Regions from separate parts of the Acidovorax sp. T1 genome, predicted to be linked through region 1. Evidence: predicted binding sites of a transcription regulator. Region 1 holds the regulator's gene; each other region holds the start of a gene.
The links. Region 1 encodes FNR, which switches genes on or off when oxygen is low (the NO sensors DNR and NnrR bind a similar motif). Its sites were predicted from a motif close to TTGATNNNNATCAA; they were not measured.
Positions count from the first base shown of each region.

Region 2: the regulator FNR is predicted to act here: its motif matches at 4,963-4,976, upstream of CCX87_RS08370 (OmpW/AlkL family protein).
Region 3: the regulator FNR is predicted to act here: its motif matches at 4,997-5,010, upstream of CCX87_RS15475 (DASS family sodium-coupled anion symporter).

Region 1 is NZ_CP021648.1:2,480,024-2,487,390, reverse strand. It holds gene ccoN (cytochrome-c oxidase, cbb3-type subunit I) at 1-1,376, shown strand, start outside; gene ccoO (cytochrome-c oxidase, cbb3-type subunit II) at 1,395-2,027, shown strand; gene CCX87_RS11640 (cbb3-type cytochrome oxidase subunit 3) at 2,040-2,177, shown strand; gene ccoP (cytochrome-c oxidase, cbb3-type subunit III) at 2,202-3,116, shown strand; gene ccoG (cytochrome c oxidase accessory protein CcoG) at 3,183-4,628, shown strand; gene CCX87_RS11625 (FixH family protein) at 4,704-4,976, shown strand; gene CCX87_RS11620 (hypothetical protein) at 5,036-5,329, shown strand; gene fnr (fumarate/nitrate reduction transcriptional regulator Fnr) at 5,353-6,075, opposite strand; gene hemN (oxygen-independent coproporphyrinogen III oxidase) at 6,265-7,367, shown strand, end outside.
Region 2 is NZ_CP021648.1:1,774,358-1,781,724, forward strand. It holds gene purL (phosphoribosylformylglycinamidine synthase) at 1-2,756, shown strand, start outside; gene CCX87_RS08360 (class I SAM-dependent methyltransferase) at 3,007-3,705, opposite strand; gene CCX87_RS08365 (DUF808 domain-containing protein) at 3,928-4,917, shown strand; gene CCX87_RS08370 (OmpW/AlkL family protein) at 5,048-5,638, shown strand; gene egtD (L-histidine N(alpha)-methyltransferase) at 5,998-6,915, shown strand; gene egtB (ergothioneine biosynthesis protein EgtB) at 6,942-7,367, shown strand, end outside.
Region 3 is NZ_CP021648.1:3,319,999-3,327,365, reverse strand. It holds gene CCX87_RS15490 (DUF3025 domain-containing protein) at 1-588, shown strand, start outside; gene htpX (protease HtpX) at 677-1,558, shown strand; gene CCX87_RS15480 (methyl-accepting chemotaxis protein) at 1,768-3,348, shown strand; gene CCX87_RS15475 (DASS family sodium-coupled anion symporter) at 3,416-4,933, opposite strand; gene CCX87_RS15470 (NAD(P)/FAD-dependent oxidoreductase) at 5,060-6,802, opposite strand; gene cysK (cysteine synthase A) at 6,891-7,367, opposite strand, start outside.

The DNA of each region.
Region 1 (7,367 bases):
TGGCCGTGGTGTGGGGGGTGGTTGGCATGCTGGTGGGCGTCATCATCGCCGCCCAGCTGGCTTGGCCAGAGCTCAATTTCGGCATTCCCTGGCTGAGCTACGGGCGCTTGCGCCCGCTGCACACCAACGCGGTGATCTTTGCGTTCGGTGGTTGCGGGCTGTTTGCCACCAGCTACTACGTGGTGCAGCGCACCTGCCAGACGCGCCTGTTCGCGCCCTCGCTGGCCGCGTTCACGTTCTGGGCCTGGCAACTGGTCATCGTGGCGGCGGCCATCAGCCTGCCCCTGGGCTACACCCAGGGCAAGGAATACGCCGAGCTGGAATGGCCGATTGACATCCTGATTGCCGTCACCTGGGTGTCCTATGCCATCGTGTTTTTTGGCACCGTGGGCACGCGCAAGGTCAAGCACATCTATGTGGCCAACTGGTTCTTCGGGGCCTTCATCCTGGCGGTGGCCTTGCTGCACATCGTCAACAGCGCAGCCATTCCGGCCGGCTTCATGAAGAGCTATTCGGCCTACGCGGGTGTTCAGGATGCCATGGTGCAATGGTGGTACGGCCACAATGCCGTGGGCTTTTTCCTCACCACGGGCTTCCTGGGCATGATGTATTACTTCATTCCCAAGCAGGCGGGCCGTCCGGTGTACAGCTACCGCCTGTCCATCGTCCACTTCTGGGCACTGATCTTCACCTACATGTGGGCCGGCCCACACCACCTGCACTACACCGCGCTGCCCGACTGGACGCAATCGGTGGGCATGGTGTTCTCGCTCATCCTGCTGGCCCCCAGCTGGGGCGGCATGATCAACGGGATCATGACCTTGTCGGGCGCATGGCACAAGCTGCGTGACGACCCCATCCTGCGCTTCCTGATCGTGTCGCTGTCGTTCTACGGCATGTCCACGTTCGAAGGCCCGATGATGTCCATCAAGACCGTCAATGCCCTGAGCCACTACACCGACTGGACGGTGGGCCATGTGCACTCCGGCGCCCTGGGCTGGGTGGGCCTGATCACCATGGGTTCGCTCTACTACCTGGTTCCCCGCCTGTTTGGCCGGGAAAAGATGCATTCCATCAAGGCCATTGAGCTGCACTTCTGGATGGCCACCATCGGCATCGTGCTGTACATCGCCGCCATGTGGATTGCCGGCGTGATGCAGGGCCTGATGTGGCGAGCCATCAATGCGGACGGCACCTTGACCTATACCTTCGTGGAAAGCGTCAAGGCCACTTATCCGTTCTATGTGATCCGTGTGGCCGGTGGTCTGCTGTATCTGGGCGGCATGATCGTCATGGCCTGGAATGTGTGGGCCACCGCTATTTCGGGGCGTTCGGTCAAGGTGGCGATTCCCGCCGTGAACGCTGCCCACGCCTGAGCCCCAAGGAGCCTATTCATGTCTGACAACAACCAAAATGCTTCTGGCGGCTTCACCCACGAGAAGGTGGAAACCAACAACTTTCTGATGATCGTGCTGATTTTGCTGGTGATCGCCATTGGCGGCCTGGTGGAAATCGTGCCCCTGTTCTTCCAGAAATCTACGACCGAGGCGGTCAAGGGCGTGGAGCCCTATAGCTCCATGCAATTGGTGGGCCGCGACATCTATATCCGCGAGGGTTGCTACAACTGCCACTCGCAGATGATCCGTCCGTTCCGCGCCGAAACCCTGCGCTATGGCCACTACTCGGTGGCTGGCGAGTTTGTCTATGACCACCCCTTCCAGTGGGGCAGCAAGCGCACGGGCCCTGATCTGCATCGCGTGGGTGGCAAGTACAGCGATGAATGGCATCGCATCCACCTGAACAATCCGCGTGACGTGGTGCCCGAGTCCAACATGCCCGCGTATCCATGGCTGGAGAAGAACGCCATTGATCCGGCCGATGTGGCTCCGCGCATGAAGGCCTTGCGGACCGTGGGCGTGCCCTATACCGACGAGCAGATCGCAGCGTCTGCCGCCGACGTCAAGGGCAAGACCGAAATGGATGCCCTGGTTGCGTACCTTCAAGTCATGGGCCGCGCGCTCAAATAAAGGAGATTGGCCATGGACATCACGACCATGCGCATCGTCGCCACCTTGGCATCGATGGCCTGCTTTATTGGCATCTGGCTCTGGGCCTACAGGGGCCGCAACAAGTCCCGGTTTGATGAGGCAGCCCGCCTGCCCTTCGAGCAAGATTGACCTTCACCAGAACGAGAACACCCCATGAGTGACTTCACCAGCAATTTCTGGTCGGTCTTTGTGACCACGCTGACCCTGGTCGGCATCATCGCCTGCGGCATCCTGCTTTGGATGGCGGGCCGCAAGAAAGTGAAGGCCACGGCCGACAACACCACAGGCCACGTCTGGGACGAGGATCTGGTCGAAATGAACAACCCTCTGCCACGCTGGTGGGTGTGGCTGTTTGTCATCACCATCGTCTTCGGCCTGGGTTATCTGGCTGCCTACCCCGGCCTTGGCACCTTCACGGGCAAGCTGAACTGGACGCAACTCGGTGAATACGAGGCCGAAATGGCCAAGGCCAAGACGGAAATCGAGCCCCTGTATGCACGCTTTGCTTCGATGAAGCCGGAAGATGTGGCGGTGGACCCCCAGGCCCATGCCATTGGCGAGCGCCTGTTCATGAACAACTGCGCCCAGTGCCACGGTTCGGATGCGCGCGGCAGCAAGGGTTTCCCCAACCTGGCCGACAACGACTGGCTGCATGGCGGCACGCCCGAGAAAATCCGCGAGACCCTGGAGAAGGGGCGGATCGGCAACATGCCTCCCATGGCTGCCGCAGTGGGTTCGCCGGAAGATGTGCGCAATCTGTCGCATTACGTGCTGAGTCTGTCGGGCAGTCCGCATGATTCTTTGCGGGCATCGCTGGGCAAGTCCAAGTTCGTCTCATGCGCCGCCTGCCATGGCATGGACGGCAAGGGCAATCAGGCCTTGGGCGCCCCCAACCTCACGGACGACATCTGGTTGCACGGCTGGGGCGAAGCTGCCATTGCAGCCATGATCAATAGCGGCAAGGTCAACCAGATGCCAGCGCAAGCCGACAAGCTGACCGATGCGCAGATCGGCGTGCTCGCATCGTACGTATGGGGCTTGTCCAACAAGCCCGTAGCAGCCCGCTGAAATCAGGGCGGCCCCGACCTTGGTGGGGCCGCCCGATATGTTTTTTCTGCTCTTACGGCCCGCACCATGACATCACCTGACAGGCCACTGCGCAAGGTCATCCCCATCGCGGCGGCTACACCCGAGCCATCGGCAGAGGGTGAATTCGTTTCCCTCTACGAGGCGCAAAAGAAGATTTACCCGCGATCGATCAGCGGGTACTTTGCGCGCTGGCGCTGGGTCATGGTGTTTCTCACGCAGCTTGTTTTTTATGGGTTGCCGTGGCTTGAGTGGGGCCAGCGCCAGATGGTGCTGTTTGATCTGGGGGCCCGCCGGTTCTATATTTTTGGACTGGTCCTTTACCCGCAGGATTTCATTTACCTGACGGGGTTGCTGATCATTTCGGCGCTCTCGCTGTTTCTGTTCACGGCGGTGGCCGGTCGCTTGTGGTGCGGATTTGCGTGTCCACAAACGGTCTACACCGAGATGTTCATGTGGATAGAGCACAAGATCGAGGGTGATCGCAGTGCGCGTCTGCGACTGGATGCGAGTCCCTGGACTTTCGAGAAGATCCGCAAGAAGTTCCTGAAGCAAACCGTGTGGGTGACAGTGTCCGTTTGGACGGGATTCACCTTTGTGGGTTACTTCGTGCCGATCCGGGAACTGGGTCCCGAGTTGCTGGCTTTTTCCGGCGGCTGGCAGATTTTCTGGGTGGTTTTCTATGGCTTGGCCACCTATGGCAACGCGGGCTTTCTGCGGGAGCAGGTGTGCAAATACATGTGCCCCTATGCGCGGTTCCAGAGCGCAATGTTCGATCGCGATACGCTGATCGTGACCTACGATGAAGCCCGAGGCGAGCCGCGTGGTCCCCGGGTCAAGACGGTGGATTACAAGGCCAAGGGCCTGGGCGACTGCATCGACTGCACGCTGTGTGTGCAGGTATGTCCGGTGGGCATCGACATCCGCAAGGGTTTGCAATATGAGTGCATCGGCTGCGGCCTGTGCGTGGATGCGTGCAACACCGTCATGGACAAGATGAACTACCCCAAGGGGTTGATACGGTATTCGACCCAGAATGGTGTGCTCAATCGCTGGAGCCAATCGCAAATCCTGCGGCATGTCTTGCGCCCCCGCGTGCTCATTTACACCGCGGTTCTGGTGGCCTTGTGCGTGGGCATGCTGGCCAGCTTGACAACGCGCACCCCCCTGAAAGTGGATATCGTGCGTGACCGTGCCGCCTTGTCCCGCATTGTTGCCGGGGGTAAGCTGGAAAATGTCTATCGGCTGCAAATCATGAATGCCACCGAGGCCGCGCAGCGCTATCGCATTTCAGCGAACGGGCTGGAGGGCCTTGAAGTGGCCTCTGAGCAGGAGGTCGACATTGGCGCCGCAGAATCCCGCTGGGTGGCCGTGCGACTCCAGATTCCTTATGGATCGGCGGCTCCTGGTTCCCATGCGATTCATTTCGATATTTCGGCACTGGAAGGCGGTGGCAAAGTGACCGAAAAATCCATTTTCCTGGTGCCGCGTTAAATGCAGGTCACTGCAGGTCACTGCAGGTTCCGTGGTGTCTTGTGATCTGTATTGCTGACAAGCTGAGGAGGTTTTATGTCATCCAGCCCCGTTGTTGCTTCTGAACCGCAGCCTTGGTGGAAGTTTGGTCATGTCTGGCTGGTGATTGCCGGGCCGGTCATTGTGGTGATTGCCGGATTCGTCACGTTGTGGCTCGCCGTCAGTCGGCCGGACCCTGTCGTTGAGGAAGACTATTACCGCAAGGGAATGGAGATCAACCAGACGCTGGCGCAGCCTGAAAAAAGCCTGGCCCCGGCACTCAAGGCCCGCAACCACGCGGCGACACCTGCCGGGGACCAACCTCGCTGAGATTCAATGCCAGCCTGGTGGATGCACATCACTTCAGAAAAATCTTAGGAGACAAGACGATGTGGAAACAACGCTTGATGTGGATTGCATGGCCTGCCTTTCTGGTGGCGGGCATTCTGGAAATGCTGGTTTTTGCCATGGTGGATCCGCAGGATCTGCATTGGTTTGGCCAGCCATTGACGCTGTCGCGCCAGGGCGTTTATACCCTTGCGTTCTTTGTCTTCTGGATTGTTACCATGCTTGCCAGTGCGCTGACGACACTGCTGTCCATGTCATCCTTTGAACTCAACCGCTGCCCGGTGCCCCCAGAGGCACGGCCGGACGATTGCCACAAGGTTTCATCGTGCCCGTAAGGGGGCACATTTCTGTATGACGATCAGTGGCAGGCCTGCTGATTGTTGACGATGCGCCTGAGGGCCTCGGTATCCAGAATGCGGACATGGCGCTGTTTGACTTCCACGGTGCCGTCCTCCACAAATTTCGAGAACGTGCGGCTCACGGTTTCCAGTTTGAGTCCCAGGTAACTGCCAATTTCTTCCCGCGTCATCCGCAATACCAGCTCGGATTGCGAGAACCCACGGGCGTGCAGGCGTTGCACCAGATTGAGAAGGAACGCAGCGAGGCGTTCTTCCGCGCGCATGCTGCCGAGCAAAAGCATTACACCGTGCTCGCGAACGATTTCGCGGCTCATGATCTTGTGAACATGGTGTTGCAGGGCATTGACTTCACGCGACAGTTCTTCGATGCGATCGAAGGGCATGACGCACACTTCGGCGTCTTCGAGGGCGATGGCATCGCAGGTGTGGTGATCGTTGACGATGCCGTCGAGCCCGATGATTTCACCGGCCATCTGAAAACCCGTGACCTGGTCACGCCCGTCTTCAGTGGCGACGCAGGTCTTGAAAAAACCGGTGCGAATGGCATAAAGAGAGGTGAATGACTCTCCATTGCGAAAGAGGGTGCCGCCACGCTTGATTTTTCGTCGCACAGCCACGATGTCATCAATGCGTTGCAACTGCTGGTCGTTCAAACCCACGGGCATGCACAGCTCTCGCAGGTTGCAGTTGGAGCAGGCGACTTTGATGGTTTGCGGATTCATGGACACTGGAACCTGGTTGGGCCGGGATAGTTGGCTGATGTCTGTTGGGACGCAATTGTCCCGCGCTGCGACCCGGTGGCTGATATGAATCAAATTGTCACCGCTGCGTCCCTTCGTGCTCTTGATTAAGGTCAAGGACGTCGATTGAAGGGTACGGCACAGTACTGGTGCACGCAAGGATATTTTCCCATGACCGCTGTTTCACCAGAACTTCTGCGCCGTTTTGACGTGCCAGGGCCTCGTTATACCTCCTATCCCACCGCGGACCGGTTTGTGGAGGCGTTTGGGCACGAAGACTACGTGCTGGCGCTCTCGCAGCGCCGGGTGGGTACCACGGCCATGGCACTGCCACTGTCCCTGTACGTCCACATTCCGTTTTGCGAATCGCTGTGTTACTACTGCGCATGCAACAAGATCATCACCAAGCACCATGACCGTGCCGATGTGTATTTGCGCTACCTCAGCCGCGAGATCGATCTGCACACAGCCCACTGCGGCACCGGGCAGGTGGTCAGTCAGCTGCACCTGGGTGGCGGCACGCCCACTTTTCTCTCGGATGACGGACTGCGGCAACTCATGGCAACGTTGCGGCGCAGCTTCACGTTCGCGCCGGGTGGTGAGTATTCCATCGAGGTCGATCCCCGCACTGTCACCGCGGAGCGCCTGGCGGTGCTGGCGGAGCTGGGATTTAACCGGCTGAGCTTCGGCGTGCAGGATTTCGATGCCGAGGTTCAGAAGGCGGTGCACCGCATCCAGCCGGCAGAGCAGGTGTTTGCGCTGGTGGAGGCATCTCGCGCTTTGGGCTTTGAGTCGGTGAATGTGGATCTGATCTACGGACTGCCGCGCCAGACGCCCGAGTCGTTCGACCGCACGTTGGCGCAGGTGGCGCAATTGCGCCCCGACCGGATCGCCCTGTATGCCTATGCCCATCTGCCCGACCGCTTCAAGCCCCAGAGACGCATCATTTCGACGGAGCTCCCCGCCGCATCCGCCAAGGTGACCATGCTGTCGCGCTCGCTCGATGCCTTCATGGACGCAGGTTATGTGTACGTGGGCATGGACCACTTTGCCCTGCCTACCGACGCCCTGGCTGTTGCCAAGCGGCAGGGGCGATTGCACCGCAACTTTCAGGGTTACAGCACACAGCCCGACTGCGATCTCATTGCCCTGGGTGTGTCAGCGATCGGCAGGGTGGGGGCCACCTATAGTCAGAACGCCAAGTCGCTGGAGGAGTATTACGACCATCTGGACCAGGGACGTTTGCCGGTGGTGCGAGGATTGGCACTGAACCG
Region 2 (7,367 bases), 710 kb from region 1:
ACGCCGAGCTCACCCAAAAAATCGAATTCCCTGCGGGCTCGCTGCTGATCCAGCTGGGCGGCCCCGGCATGCGCATCGGCATGGGCGGCAGCGCCGCCAGCTCCATGGCCACCGGCACCAATGCCGCCGAACTGGACTTCGACTCGGTGCAGCGCGGCAATCCCGAGATCGAGCGCCGTGCGCAAGAGGTCATCAACCACTGCTGGGCGCAGGGCGCGGCCAACCCCATCCTCGCCATCCACGACGTGGGCGCGGGTGGCCTCTCGAACGCCTTCCCCGAGCTGACCAATGACGCAGGCCGTGGCGCACGCTTTGACCTGCGCGCGGTGCAGCTCGAAGAATCGGGCATGGCGCCCAAGGAAATCTGGAGCAACGAGTCGCAAGAGCGCTACGTGCTGGCGATTGCGCCCGAATCGCTGGAGCAGTTCAAGGCCTTTTGCGAGCGCGAGCGCTGCCCGTTTGCCGTGATCGGCACGGCTACTGAAGAACGCCAGCTGGTGCTGCACGACCCCGCCGCCACGGCCGACGACCAGAAGCTGCCCGTGGACATGCCCATGAACGTGCTGCTGGGCAAGCCGCCCAAGATGCACCGCGATGTGAAGACCGTGGAGCGCCAGTTCGCACCGATGGACTTGACCGGCGTGCCGCTGCAAAAGGCTGTGATTGACGTGCTGGCCCACCCCACGGTGGCGTCCAAGCGCTTTCTCATCACCATTGGCGACCGCACCGTGGGTGGCCTGAGCCACCGCGACCAGATGGTCGGCCCCTGGCAGGTGCCCGTGGCCGATTGCGCCGTCACGCTGGCCGATTTCAAGGGCTTCGCCGGTGAGGCCATGAGCATGGGCGAACGCACGCCGCTGGCCGCCATCAACGCGCCCGCCTCGGGCCGCATGGCCGTGGCCGAGGCGCTGACCAACCTGCTGGCCGCGCCGATTGAGCTGCCGCGCGTGAAGCTCAGTGCCAACTGGATGGCCGCCTGTGGCGAACCCGGCGAGGATGCCGACCTGTACGCCACCGTCAAGGCCGTGGGCATGGAGCTGTGCCCGGCGTTGGGCATATCGATCCCTGTGGGCAAGGACAGCCTGTCGATGCGCACGCAGTGGACTGAGCCGCAAGGCGAATCCGGTTCGGGCGGCGAAAAGAAAAAGGTCACCTCACCCGTGAGCCTGATCGTGAGCGCCTTTGCCTCGCTGCCCGATGTGCGCGGCACGCTCACGCCCCAGCTCAACGCCACCGAAGACGACACCACGCTGGTGCTGGTGGACCTGGGCAAGGGCCAAAGCCGCATGGGCGGCAGCATCCTGGGCCAGACACTGGACCAGAGCGGCGATGTGGCGCCCGATGTGGATGACCCGCAAGACCTGGTGAACCTCGTCAACGCCGTGAACGCGCTGCGCGCCAAGGGCCAGATCCTGGCCTACCACGACCGCAGCGATGGTGGCCTGCTGGCGGCAGTGGCTGAAATGGCCTTTGCCGGCCATGTGGGCGTGGCCCTGAACGTGGACATGCTCGTGACCGAGGGCGACGGCATCAGCGACAGCCGCATGGAAACCGGCGACGCCAAGAACTGGGCGCAGCAGGTGAGCGCGCGCCGCGAAGAGCTCACACTCAAGGCCCTGTTCAACGAAGAACTGGGCGTGGTGCTGCAAGTGCGCACGGCAGAGCGCAACGCGGTCATGCAGACGCTGCGCGAGCATGGTCTGTCGAAGTTCAGCCACTTTGTGGGCAAGACGCGTCCGGCATCGTCCAGCATCGAAGCCGGCAAGGGCCAGCTGCAGGTCTGGCGCGATGCCAAGGCCGTGTTCAGCGCGCCGCTGGCCGACCTGCACCAGGTGTGGGATGCCGTGAGCTGGAAGATCTGCCAGCAGCGCGACAACCCCGCCAATGCAGACGCCGAGCACGCCGCTGCAGGCGCGCCCACCGACCCCGGCATGCATCTGCACCTCACGTTCGATGCGACCGACAACGTTGCCGCGCCGTTCCTGAAACTCGCGCGCCCCAAGGTCGCCATCCTGCGCGAGCAGGGAGTTAATTCGCATGTGGAGATGGCCTACGCCTTCACCGAGGCGGGTTTTGAGGCCTACGACGTGCACATGACCGACCTGCAGACCGGCCGCGTGAAGCTCGAAGACTTCCAGGGCGTGGTGGCCTGTGGCGGTTTCAGTTACGGCGACACGCTGGGCGCGGGCATTGGCTGGGCGCGCAGCATTACCTTCAACCCGGTGCTGGCTGCGCAGTTCCAGGGCTTCTTTGGTCGCACCGACACGTTTGGCCTCGGTGTGTGCAACGGCTGCCAGATGTTTGCCGAGCTGGCCGACATCATCCCCGGCGCGCAAGACTGGCCGCGCTTCACCACCAACCAGAGCGAGCGCTTCGAGGCCCGCCTGTCCATGGTGGAGGTGCTCGAATCGCCCAGCCTGTTCTTTGCGGGCATGGCCGGCAGCCGCCTGCCGATCGCCGTGGCGCATGGCGAGGGCTATGCCAACTTCAAATACCGCGGCAACGCGGCGCAGGCCATTGCGGCCATGCGTTTTGTGGACAACCACGGCGCGGCCACCGAGCAGTACCCGTTCAACCCCAACGGCAGCGCGGGCGGCCTGACAGCGGTGACCACGGCCGACGGACGCTTTACGGCCATGATGCCGCACCCCGAGCGCGTGTTCCGCAACGTGCAGATGAGCTGGACCAGTGGCGACCCGAGTGCCCTGAGCCCCTGGATGCGCATCTGGCGCAACGCCCGCAAGTGGGTGGGGTGATCGTTTTCTGACCGGCCGGGCTGCGGGCCCGCGCCATGCGAAAAGGCTGGGTCCTCGTGGCCTGGCCTTTTCGCTTTTGGGGCGGGTTGACACGGTCAGTTCGGTCATTTCAGTAATCTATTGCGCTGCGCGCCGCCCGCAGTCCATGCAACCGGCGCGGCCCAGGTCAGTGCCACCGTGGAACTGGCTTTGCCAGGCCACGGGTGGCGTCCCCTTGGGGGGAAGACGCGAAGCGGCTCAGGGGGGCACCTTAACCCTTGCGTTGGTACACCAGCAGGCGCCCCTTGTAGGCTGGCAGATCGCCCCGCACCGGGTGGTCCAGCCGCTCCTCGACCACTTCGAAGCGGTGGGCTGCCATCTGCTTGTGGAATGCCGCGCGGTTGCCGCGGTTGGGGTCCACGATCCAGATTTGTGCACCCACGCCCGCGTGGCGGTCGATGAAACCCGCCAGCGTGGCGCGCGCATCGCGCTCATACAGCACATCGCTGCCCATGATCAGATCAAACTGCCCCTGCACGGCGCTGGCCTCTGGCGGCGCCTCGTCTTCAGATGCGGCTGGCGCGCCCCATTGCCCCGTGCGGTATTTCATGGGCGGCAAGGCGTTGAGCCGCAGGTTTTCCAGCAAGAAGGGATTGGCCAGCGGGTGGCAGTCGCTGGCCGTCACATCGATGCCGCGGCGGTGGCACACCAGGCTGGCCAGCCCCAGGCCGCAGCCGATTTCCAGCACCCGCTCGTTCGTGCGCAAGGGGCGCAGGGCCATGCGCGCCGCCAGCTGGGCGCCTGAGGGCCACAACAGGCCAAATATTGGCCAGGCCGCCGACGAGATGCCCAGGCGTTCTGCCGCGCCCAGAGGGTCAAAAAATTGCTGGTGATCGCGCAGCGAACGGATCAGCAGGTTGTCCACGCCCGCAATCGGGACGCTTTCCTGTTTGGTGAGATAGCCTGGCATGGCGGGGCGCGAAGCCCATGTCAGGGGACCCCGAAGTGGTGGGTGAGCCGCCGAGTATGCGCTTGCCGGCGCCCGCTGTGTCCCGGCCCGTTGGTGGGACATGCGGCAGCGGGCTGCATGGGTTGCCACGGTGCGTTGCTATAGTGCACGCCACGCAGCGGATCTGACGGTTGCCCTTGACCTGCTCCCGCTCGTTTTCACCTGTTTTTACAAGGAATTTCCATGGCCGCTGGCAGCCTTCTCGCATTGTTGGACGATATTGCGACCATCCTCGACGACGTGGCCCTCATGACCAAGGTGGCGGCCAAAAAAAGCGTTGCCATGGCCGATGACGTGTCGGTCATGACCAAGGTAGCGGTGCAAAAAACGGCGGGCGTGCTGGGCGACGATCTGGCGCTCAATGCCCAGCAGGTCACGGGTGTGCGTGCCGACCGCGAGATTCCGGTGGTCTGGGCCGTGGCCAAGGGGTCGCTGGTGAACAAGGCCATCTTGGTGCCGGCGGCGCTGCTCATTAGCGCCTTCGCGCCCTGGGCGGTGACGCCGCTGCTCATGGTGGGCGGCGCCTTCTTGTGCTTCGAGGGGTTTGAAAAGCTGGCGCACAAGTTTCTGCACAGCCCCCACCAGGACGAGGCCGCGCACGAAAGCCATGTCCAGGCCAACGCCAATCCGGCCGTGGACCTGGTGGCTTTCGAAAAAGACAAGATCAAGGGCGCCGTTCGCACCGACTTCATCCTGTCGGCGGAAATCATCGCCATCACCCTGGGCACGGTGGCGGGTGCGCCGTTTGTGCAGCAAGTGGCCGTGCTCGTGGGTATTGCGCTGGCGATGACGGCGGGGGTTTATGGCCTGGTGGCGGGCATCGTCAAGCTCGACGACCTGGGGCTGTGGCTCAACCAGAAGCCCGGCGCTGCAGCCCGTGCGCTGGGCGCGGGCATTGTGCGCTCCGCGCCCTGGCTGATGAAGGCCCTTTCGGTGGCGGGCACGGCGGCCATGTTTCTGGTGGGCGGCGGCATCCTGGTGCACGGGGTTCCCGCGGTGCACCATGCCGTGGAGGCCATGGGCGCCGCGGCGGCCCTGTGGCCTGTTGGCGGCCTGTGGGCGGTGCTGGTTCCCAACCTGCTGAACGCGGTCATCGGCATTGTGGCCGGTGGCCTGGTGCTGGCGGGTGTGACCCTGCTGACCCGGCTGCGCAAGGGCGCCACGGCACATTGATGCCTGGGGGGGCCGGCAACACCCTTTGGGGTAACTACCAAGAGTTTGACCTGAGGCAAGGTTGACCATTTTGCTAACAGGCTCAATGGCGGTACGGGGGTCGTCCCCGTTCAACCGCATCGAGTTCTGTATGAAAAAAAATCTGCTGGCTGTCGCCGTTTTGTGTGCAATGACCTCTGGCGCTGCCTTTGCGCAGCAAGCCGAAAGCCCCTGGCTGGTGCGCGTGCGCGCCGTTCATCTGGACAGCGCCAACAAGGACAGCACGGGCCTGGGCCTGTCGGTCAACAACAAAACGATTCCTGAAGTGGACATCACGTATTTCTTCAACAAGAACGTGGCCGCCGAGCTGATCCTCACAGTGCCGCAAAAGCACGACCTGCGTTCCAACGGCACCAACATTGGCAGCCTCAAGCACCTGCCACCCTCGCTGCTGCTGCAATACCACTTTGATGCCCCCGGCTTCAAGCCCTATGTGGGCGCCGGTGTCAACTACACGCGCTTTTCCAGCGTGAACCTGCCCGCCGGCGTGGACATCGACCGCAACAGCTGGGGCGGTGCCCTGCAGGTCGGCGTGGACATTCCGCTGACCAAGAACCTGTCTCTGAACTTTGACGTCAAGAAGGTCTACATCCAGACCGACGTGTTCGCTGGCGGCGCCAAGGCGGGCACCTTCAAGGTCGATCCCGTGCTGGTGGGCGTGGGCCTGGGCTGGCGCTTCTGATGCCAGGGCGCTGAGCGAGCGGCGCCTTGTCAAACGACCCCAAGGTGAACGGGCTGGCGCTTGCGCCGGCCTTTTTTTTGGGCGATTCCCGTTGGGCAGAAGCGGTGCAGCAGACTGCGCGTTTTGCGCAGCGGTGAAGGGTTTGCTACTTAAATAATAGCTACTAGCGCTTGATGGTATTGGGCTGAAGCCGAAAAATAATGGAATTTTTGGAGAGCCCTTGTGATGAAAGGCTGCCCGGTGCAATTCCGTTTCGGTGTATTTCTGCACTTTCCGTCGTTGCTGGCTGTCACCCAGGGTGGGCGCAGTGGGGGTAGCCTGTGGCATCCTTTCCCTCCTGTTGCCAGACGCCCACCGCCATGCCTCCCACCTGCCACAACGACATCACCGACGGCCTGAGCCAGCGCCCCGCACGCATCTCTCCCAAATATTTTTACGACCAGCGCGGCTCGCAACTGTTTGAACTCATCACGCGCCTGCCCGAGTACTACCCCACGCGCACCGAGAACGCCCTGATGCAGGCGCATGCGTCCGACATGGCGCAGCAGCTGGGCACGGTGCGCACGGTGATCGAGCTGGGCGCCGGCAGTTGCGAAAAGGCCCGCGCGCTGTGCCACTGGGTGCGCCCCGCCTGCTTTGTGGGGGTGGACATTTCGGTTGATTATTTGCAGGAGGCCGTGCTGCGCCTGCGCGCGGACATGCCAGGGCTTGACGCGCGCGCGGTGGGCGGCGACATGACCCAGGGCGTTGTGCTGCCCGCCGACATTCCCCGGGCCCAGCGCCTGGTGTTTTATCCGGGCTCGTCCATCGGCAACTTCGACCCGCCGCACGCGCTGGAGCTGTTGCGCCACATGCGCGCCCTGGTGGACGCCGATGGCGGCCTGCTGATCGGCATTGATTTGCCCAAGGACGTGCAAGTGCTGCAGGCCGCCTATGACGACGCCGCAGGGGTGACTGCGGCCTTCAACCGCAACGTGCTCACGCACATCAACCGCCTGATTGGCAGTGACTTTGTGGAGGACCAGTGGGGCCATCGTGCTTTCTTCAACCAGCAAGAATCGCGCATCGAGATGCACCTGGAGGCCCTGGCACCCATCCGCGTGCGCTGGCCGGCGGGTGAGCGCGGGTTTGCCGCGGGCGAGCGCATTCACACCGAAAACAGCTACAAATACCCCCTTGCGGTGTTCACCACCATGCTGGCCCAGGCGGGTTTTTCGCGTGCGCAGGCCTGGACGGACGCGCAGGGCTGGTTTGCTGTGGTCCATGCCCGCCCCTGAACCCTCTGCTTTTGCGTTGTATGGCCATGAATTCCCTGCTTTCCCGTTACCTCGACATTCGCCGCCACACCACCAGCCTGGCAGCGCCCCTGTCACCCGAAGACTGCACCGCCCAGTCCATGCCCGACGCCAGCCCGGCCAAATGGCATCTGGCCCACACCACCTGGTTTTTTGAAACCTTTGTGCTGCAGGCGCACGAGCGCGGGTTTGCGCCGTTTGAGCCCGCCTTCAGGGTCTTGTTCAACTCGTATTACAACGGTGTGGGCGCTCGCCACCCGCGGCCGCAGCGCGGCCTGCTCACGCGCCCCGCGCTGGCCGAGGTGCTGGCTTATCGCGCCGATGTGGATGCGCGCATGCTGCGCCTGTGGCCCACGCTGGCGCACGACGCGGCGCTGTGCGCGCTGGTGGAGCTGGGCCTGCAGCATGAGCAGCAGCACCAGGAGCTGCTGCTG
Region 3 (7,367 bases), 840 kb from region 1:
CAGTTCATCTTCGACACCGGCCGCGTGCCCACGCGTGACAACCTGCATGACTTTTTCAACGGCTTGGTCTGGCAGCAGTTTCCGCAAACCAAGCAGCGGCTGAATCAGTTGCAGGCGCAGGCCATTGCCGCCGATGGCGTGCAGGCGGTGCGAGGGCCGCTGCGTGATGCGCTCACCGTGTTCGACGAAAACGGCGCCCTGCTCAGCGCTCCGCCTGCGCTCTGGGCGGCGCTGCGGGCGCGGGACTGGCGGCGGCTGTTTGTCGACCTGCGGCCGCTGTGGCGCGAGGCCCGGCTGGTGTTGTTCGGCCATGCGCTGCTGGAAAAGCTGGTTTTTCCACGAAAACCCATCACAGCGCATGTGTATCAAGCGCAAGCAGCTATTGATTCGGTAGCATCGCTCGATGCCTGGCTGGCGCAGTCGCTGCAACCCGAGCGCCTGGTGACCAAGCCGTTTGTGCCATTGCCCGTGCTGGGGATACCCGGCTGGTGGCCCGGAAACGAGAACTTTTCCTTCTATGATGACTCCCTCGTCTTTCGCAGCGCGCCCCGCAAAAGCAATCACACCATGGGATCTGCCGTGCTGTGACACCGGCTTGAAGGAGCGCGCGGCCACCCCCATGTGTGCCGCTCAAGGCTTCTAGGGCCAGACAACCCCGCCTCTCTGTGGAGAACCCATGAAACGTATTATTTTGTTCCTCTTGACCAACGTGGCCGTGGTGGCCGTGCTGGGTGTTGTTGCCAGCCTGCTGGGCGTCAACCGCTACCTCACGGCCAACGGGCTGAATCTGGGCGCGCTGCTGGGCTTTGCCTTTGTCATGGGGTTTGGCGGCGCCATCATCTCGCTGCTGATCAGCAAGCCCATGGCCAAGTGGAGCGCGGGCGTGCAGATCATCGAGCAGCCGCGCAATGCCGATGAAGCCTGGATCGTTGAAACCGTGCGCAAGCTGGCCGAGAAGGCCGGCATTGGCATGCCCGAGGTCGGCATCTTCGAGGGCGATCCCAACGCCTTCGCCACGGGTGCGTTCAAGAACTCGGCGCTGGTGGCCGTCTCGACGGGCCTGCTGCAAGGCATGACGCGCGAGGAGGTGGAGGCCGTGATCGGCCACGAGGTGGCGCACATCGCCAATGGCGACATGGTCACCATGACGCTGATCCAGGGCGTGATGAACACCTTCGTGGTGTTCCTGTCGCGCGTGATCGGCTACGCGGTGGACAGCTTCCTCAACAAGAACAACGAGAACCGCTCGGGCCCAGGCATCGGCTATATGGTCACCACCGTGGTGCTCGATATCGTGCTGGGCTTTGTGGCTGCCATCATCGTGGCCTGGTTTTCGCGCCAGCGCGAGTTCCGCGCCGACGCCGGTGCCGCCCAGCTCATGGGCCGCCGCCAGCCCATGATCAACGCCTTGGCCCGCCTGGGTGGCATGCACCCCGCCGAGCTGCCCAAGAGCATGGCGGCCATGGGCATTGCCGGTGGCATCGGCAAGCTGTTCAGCACCCATCCGCCGATTGAAGAGCGCATTGCCGCGCTGCAGAACGCACAGCAGCAAGGCTGATCGGGTTCCCTTTTCGGCCCTTCCCAAGGGAAGGCCGCTGCAGCGCTTTGCGCTGCAGCGGCCTTTTTATTGCCAGTTGGGCAGGCAGATCTTGCGGAGATTTAAGAGGGTGTAACTTTTTGTCGATAAGCTGGGGACTGCCTGCAACCCAATGCCGCGTAGCGTCGCGCCCAGGTTTTTGTTGACTTTTATTCTCTTAAGAACGCTTTATGTCCATCTCTCACGCACGTGTTGCGGTCCGCCTGGCCCTGGCCTTTGGTGTTGTCTGTCTGGTCATGTCGCTGTCAGCGGCCATAGGCATTTGGCGGCTGGCTGACTTGCAGGACATTGCCGATGACCTGGGCGGTGCCTCGTCCGAGCGCGCGTTGTTGGCGCGCGAGTTGCACGCTATCGTGGTGCTTAGCTCAGTGCGCGCCGAAACCCTGCTGGAAATCGACAACCCCACCTATGCCGCACGCATCGATGCAGACCGCAAAGTCACGTCGGCCCGATCCTCTGAAGTGCGCAAGCGGCTGGATGCACTGGCGGCAGACCCGCAATCCCAGGCACTGTTCGATGCCATTGACAAGTCGGGCAACGGCTTCCGTGCAGTGCGTGACGACCTCGTCAAGCGCCGCAAGGCGGGCGAAGCCCTGCCGCCAGACGCCATTGCCAACCAGCTACGGCCTGCAGCCGACGCCTATGCTGCATCGGTGAACAAGCTGGCCGAGTACCAGCGCCAGCGCGTGGCCGAGGCCCGCGAGGCTGCAGCCCGCAGCGAAAGCCAGGGCATCACGCTGCTGGCGGCGGGCTCGCTGGTGGGGCTGCTGCTGAGTCTGGCCTGCGCCTGGTTGCTGTCTCGCTCCATCCTGCAGCCTCTGGCCCATGCGTCCGAGGTGACCGACCGCATTGCCGAAGGCGACCTCACATCCCCCGTGCAGCAGCCGAAGGCGGGCAGCCGTGACGAATTGCAGGCCCTGCTGGCACGCCTGGGTGGTATGCAGGCACGGCTGGCCGAACTGGTGGTGGGCATGCGCCAGGCCAGCACTTCGGTGGCCGGCGCCAGCAGCGAGATCGCTGCGGGCAATAGCGACCTGTCGGCGCGCACCGAGCAGACGGCGTCCAACCTGGAAGAGATCGCCGCCAGCATGGAAGAACTGCTGGCCACTGTGCGTCACAGTGCCGACGCCGCCGCGCAGGCCAGCCACCTGGCCACGGGCGCGAGCGATGTGGCCCGCCGGGGCCGCGAGGCGGTGGACCGCGTGGTGGGCACTATGGACGGCATCGCGCTGTCGTCGCGCCGCATTGCCGACATCACGAGCGTGATCGACGGCATTGCGTTCCAGACCAACATTCTCGCGCTCAATGCGGCGGTGGAAGCTGCCCGTGCGGGTGAACAGGGCCGTGGTTTTGCTGTTGTGGCCAGCGAGGTGCGCAGCCTGGCCCAGCGCTCGGCCACCGCGGCCAAGGAGATTGGTGGCCTGATCGGCGACAGTGTGCGCCAGGTCGATGAAGGCGCGAAGCTGGTGCATGCCGCGGGCGACACCATGGGCGAGATTGTCGATTCCGTCCAGCAGGTGGCCACCATCATTGGCGAGATCAGTACGGCGGCCCGTGAGCAGACCACCGGCCTGAGCCAGGTGGGCGAGGCGGTCTCGCAGCTCGACCAGATGACTCAGCAGAATGCGGCGCTCGTGGAGGAGTCTTCGGCCGCTGCCCAGGGCCTGCGCGCGCAGGCGCAGCAACTGGCGGAGATGGTGGATGCGTTCCGGTTGCCTGCTGCAGCGGGCGGCGTGAGAGCGCTGCATTAAAGCCCGGGATTGTTGATGGACGCGGGGCTTTGCCCGCAGCCCCGGCGCCCTGCATTGAGGCGCAGGGTTAGCGCACCATGAGGCCCATCCAGGGCCAGTAGGTCAGCGCAAAAATCACCAGCAGCACCGAGCCCACCACCGTGATCATGAAGCCGGTGCGCACAAAATCACGGGCCTCGAAGGTGTCGGTGCCGTAGGCAATCATGTTCTGTGGCGCGTTCACCGGCAGGATGAAGCCGAAGCTCACCACGAACTGCAAAATCATGGTCATGCCCACGATGTTGATGCCCGGCGTCTGCACGGTGGACAGCACGCTGATGATGATGGGAATCATGGTGGACGCCAGCGCCGTGGCACTGGCAAAGCCCAGGTGGATGACGATCAGAAAGCCCGACAGCAGCATCAGGATGGCGAATGCCGAGGCCATCTGCAGGCCCAGGTTGGTCACGATGAGTTGCGCCAGCCAGCCAGCGGCCTTGGTCTGCAGCAGGGCCGAACCCACGCTGATGCCCACGGCAAACAGCACCACGGTGCCCCAGGGGAAGCCCTTTTGCGACTGCTTCCAGTCCATCACGCCGATGCGCGGAAACAGCATCAGCGCCACGGCTGCGATGGTGGTGGAGGTGGTGTCAAAGCTGTGCAGCACCTTTTCGGTGGACCAGAACCCCAGCAGCGCCAGCACGATGGCCAGCAGCTTCCACTGGTTCACCGTCATGGGGCCCAGCTCCTGCAATTGCTTGCGGATGGTTTCCTGGCCCCCGGCAATCTCGTGCATTTCGGGCTTCATCATGCGGGTCATGATGAAGAACAGCGCCACCGTCAGCAGCGCGGCAAAAGGCGCTGCGGCCACGAACCATTCGCCCCAGGTGATCTGCGCGCCCAGCTGTTTTTCGATGAAGCCGATGGCCACCATGTTCTGTGCGGCGGCGGTCTTGATGCCCACGTTCCAGATGCTGGCGGTCTGCGCCGTGGTGATCACCAGCAGGCCGGCGAAGCGGCTTTTTCGGTCCACATTGAAGGCCAGCACAAAGCCCATCATGATGGGCATCAGGCAGGCCACGCGGGCGGTGGTGCTGGGCACGATGAACGACAGCAAAAAGCCCACGATCATGGCGCCAATGACGATGTGGTGCGTCTTGGCCCCCACCTTGGAAAGCACCGTGAGCGCGATGCGCCGGTCCAGCCCGGTGGCCGTCATGGCCGAGGCAATGAAGCACGCCGCCGCCACCAATGCCACGGCACTGTTGGCAAAACCCGAGAGCGCCAGGCTGAGCGAAGCCCCGGTGCCCATGGCGGTGGTCATGCCCGGCTTGGCGGCGCTGGGCGCGTAGGCCAGCAAAAAGAGCATCAAGGCGCCAATGACCACGGCGCTGACCGAATAGTCGAGCGCCTCGGTCATCCACACGATCACGGCAAACGCCAGAATGGCCAGCATGTAGTGCCCGGCCAGCGGCAAGTCGGCAGGGGTGGGCAGCAGCAACACGGCCACCATGGCCGCCAGAGCCGCCCACAGCCCAAAACGTTTGATCAGCCCCGCTGGCGCGGGGGGCGATGCGGGAAGGGGTGTTGCGAGCGGTGCGGTCATGGGTGGGTCCTGTTGCGTGGCAACCTTGCCACCTGCAGTGTGCCGCCCCGGTGCGTCTGCGGTTTGATGGATGTCAAGAAACGCGGCGGCCCCGCGGTGGCCGCGCCGCTTGCGAAACCGCCGTTGTCAGGCCGCCGCGCCCAGCAGGCTGCGTGCCACGGCCTCGCCCACCTTGATGCCGTCCACGCCCGCCGAAAGAATGCCTCCGGCGTAGCCTGCACCTTCGCCGGCGGGGTACAGGCCGGCGGTGTTGGGGCTTTGCAGGTGGTCGCCGCGGTCGATGCGCAGCGGCGCCGACGTGCGCGTCTCCACGCCGGTGAGCACGGCGTCGGGCATGTCAAAGCCCTTGATCTTGCGGCCGAACACGGGCAGGGCCTCGCGCATGGCTGCGATGGCGTAGCCGGGCAGTGCGCCCTGCAGATCGCCCAGCGTCACGCCGGGTTGGTAGGACGGCTGCACGCTGCCCAACTCTTTCGATGGCCGGCCGGCGATGAAATCGCCCACCAGCTGGCCGGGCGCGCTGTAATTGCTGCCGCCGAGCACATAGGCGCCCGATTCCAGCTGGCGTTGCAGCACGATGCCCGCCAGCGGGTGGTGCTGGCCGGCGGCCAGGGCCTCGACGCCGTGCGTGGCGCCCAGCGTGGCTTCGTAGGCCGCAGGGTCGCGCGGATAGTCGCGCGGATCGATGCCCACCACCATGCCGGCATTGGCATTGCGCTCGTTGCGCGAATACTGGCTCATGCCGTTGGTGACCACGCGGCCCGGCTCGCTGGTGGCGGCCACCACGGTGCCGCCGGGGCACATGCAAAAGCTGTACACGGCCCGGCCATTGGCGGCGTGGTGCACCAGCTTGTAGTCGGCCGCGCCCAGCAGCGGGTGGCCGGCGTGGCGGCCCCAGCGGGCGCGGTCGATCACGCCCTGCGGGTGCTCGATGCGAAAGCCGATGGAAAACGGCTTGGCCTCCATCTGCACACCCCGCTCGTACAGCATGGCAAAAGTGTCGCGCGCGCTGTGGCCCAGCGCCATCACCACATGGGAGGCAGCGAGCGCGGTGGTTTCGCCCGTCGCCTGGTTCAGCACCGTCAGGCCGCGCAGGTGGCGGCCTTTTGCACCTTCTTCCACGATCACGTCCGTCACGCGCTGCTCGAAGCGGATCTCGCCGCCCAGCGCGATGATCTGCGCGCGCAGGCTCTCCACCACCTTCACCAGTTTGAAGGTGCCGATGTGCGGATGCGCCACGTACAGGATTTCTTCGGGCGCACCGGCCTTGACGAACTCGGCCATCACCTTGCGGCCCAGGTGGCGCGGGTCCTTGATCTGGCTGTAAAGCTTGCCGTCGCTGAACGTGCCCGCGCCGCCTTCGCCAAACTGCACATTGCTTTCGGGGTGGAGCTCGCGCTTGCGCCACAGGCCCCAGGTGTCCTGGGTGCGTTCGCGCACGTTCTTGCCGCGCTCCAGCACGATGGGTTTGAAACCCATCTGCGCCAGCACCAGTGCCGCGAAGATGCCGCAGGGCCCAAAGCCCACCACCACCGGGCGCAGGGGCAGATGGGCCGGGGCCTGGCCCACGGGCTGCCAGGCCATGTCGGGCGTGGGCTGGATGTGCGGGTTGCCTGCGAATTGGTCGAGCAGGGCGGCTTCCTGCGCGGGGTCGGCAAGTGCGATATCGACGATGTACACCGCCAGCAGATCGGCTTTGCGCGCGTCAAAGCTGCGCTTGAAAACCTGCAGCGTGGCAATGCCGGCGGCATCGGCCAGGCCCAGCGCCTGCGCGGCGAGTGCGCGCAGGGCGGCTTCGGGCTGGGTGTCGGGGTTGGGGTCGGACGGCAGCGCAGACAGCGGCAACCGGATTTCAGAAAGGCGGATCATGGTCTTGCGGCCCGTGGTTATCGGGCGAAGGGCAATGCAGGGGAGGGGAGGGGGATTTTACCGGCCGCATCCAACGGCCTTTTCTCGGTTAAGCCGGCAAAAAGCCTTCCACCGACAGATAGCGCTCGCCCGTGTCGTAGTTGAAGCCCAGCACGCGGCTGCCCGCGGGCAGTTCGGGCAGTTTTTGCGCAATGGCGGCCAGCGTGGCGCCGCTGGAGATGCCCACCAGCATGCCTTCCTCGCGGGCGCTGCGGCGGGCGTATTCGCGGGCCGGCTCGGCATCGACCTGGATCACGCCATCCAGCAGGCTGGTGTCCAGGTTCTTGGGGATGAAGCCCGCGCCAATGCCCTGGATGGGGTGGGGCGCGGGCTGGCCGCCGCTGATGACGGGCGATTGCGTGGGCTCCACGGCAAACACCTTCAGCTGCGGGAACTTGGCTTTCAGCACCCGCGCCACGCCCGTGATGTGCCCGCCGGTGCCCACGCCGGTGACCAGCACGTCCAGCCCGTCGGGGAAGTCGGCCAGGATTTCTTGCGCCGTGGTGCGCACATGCACGTCGATGTT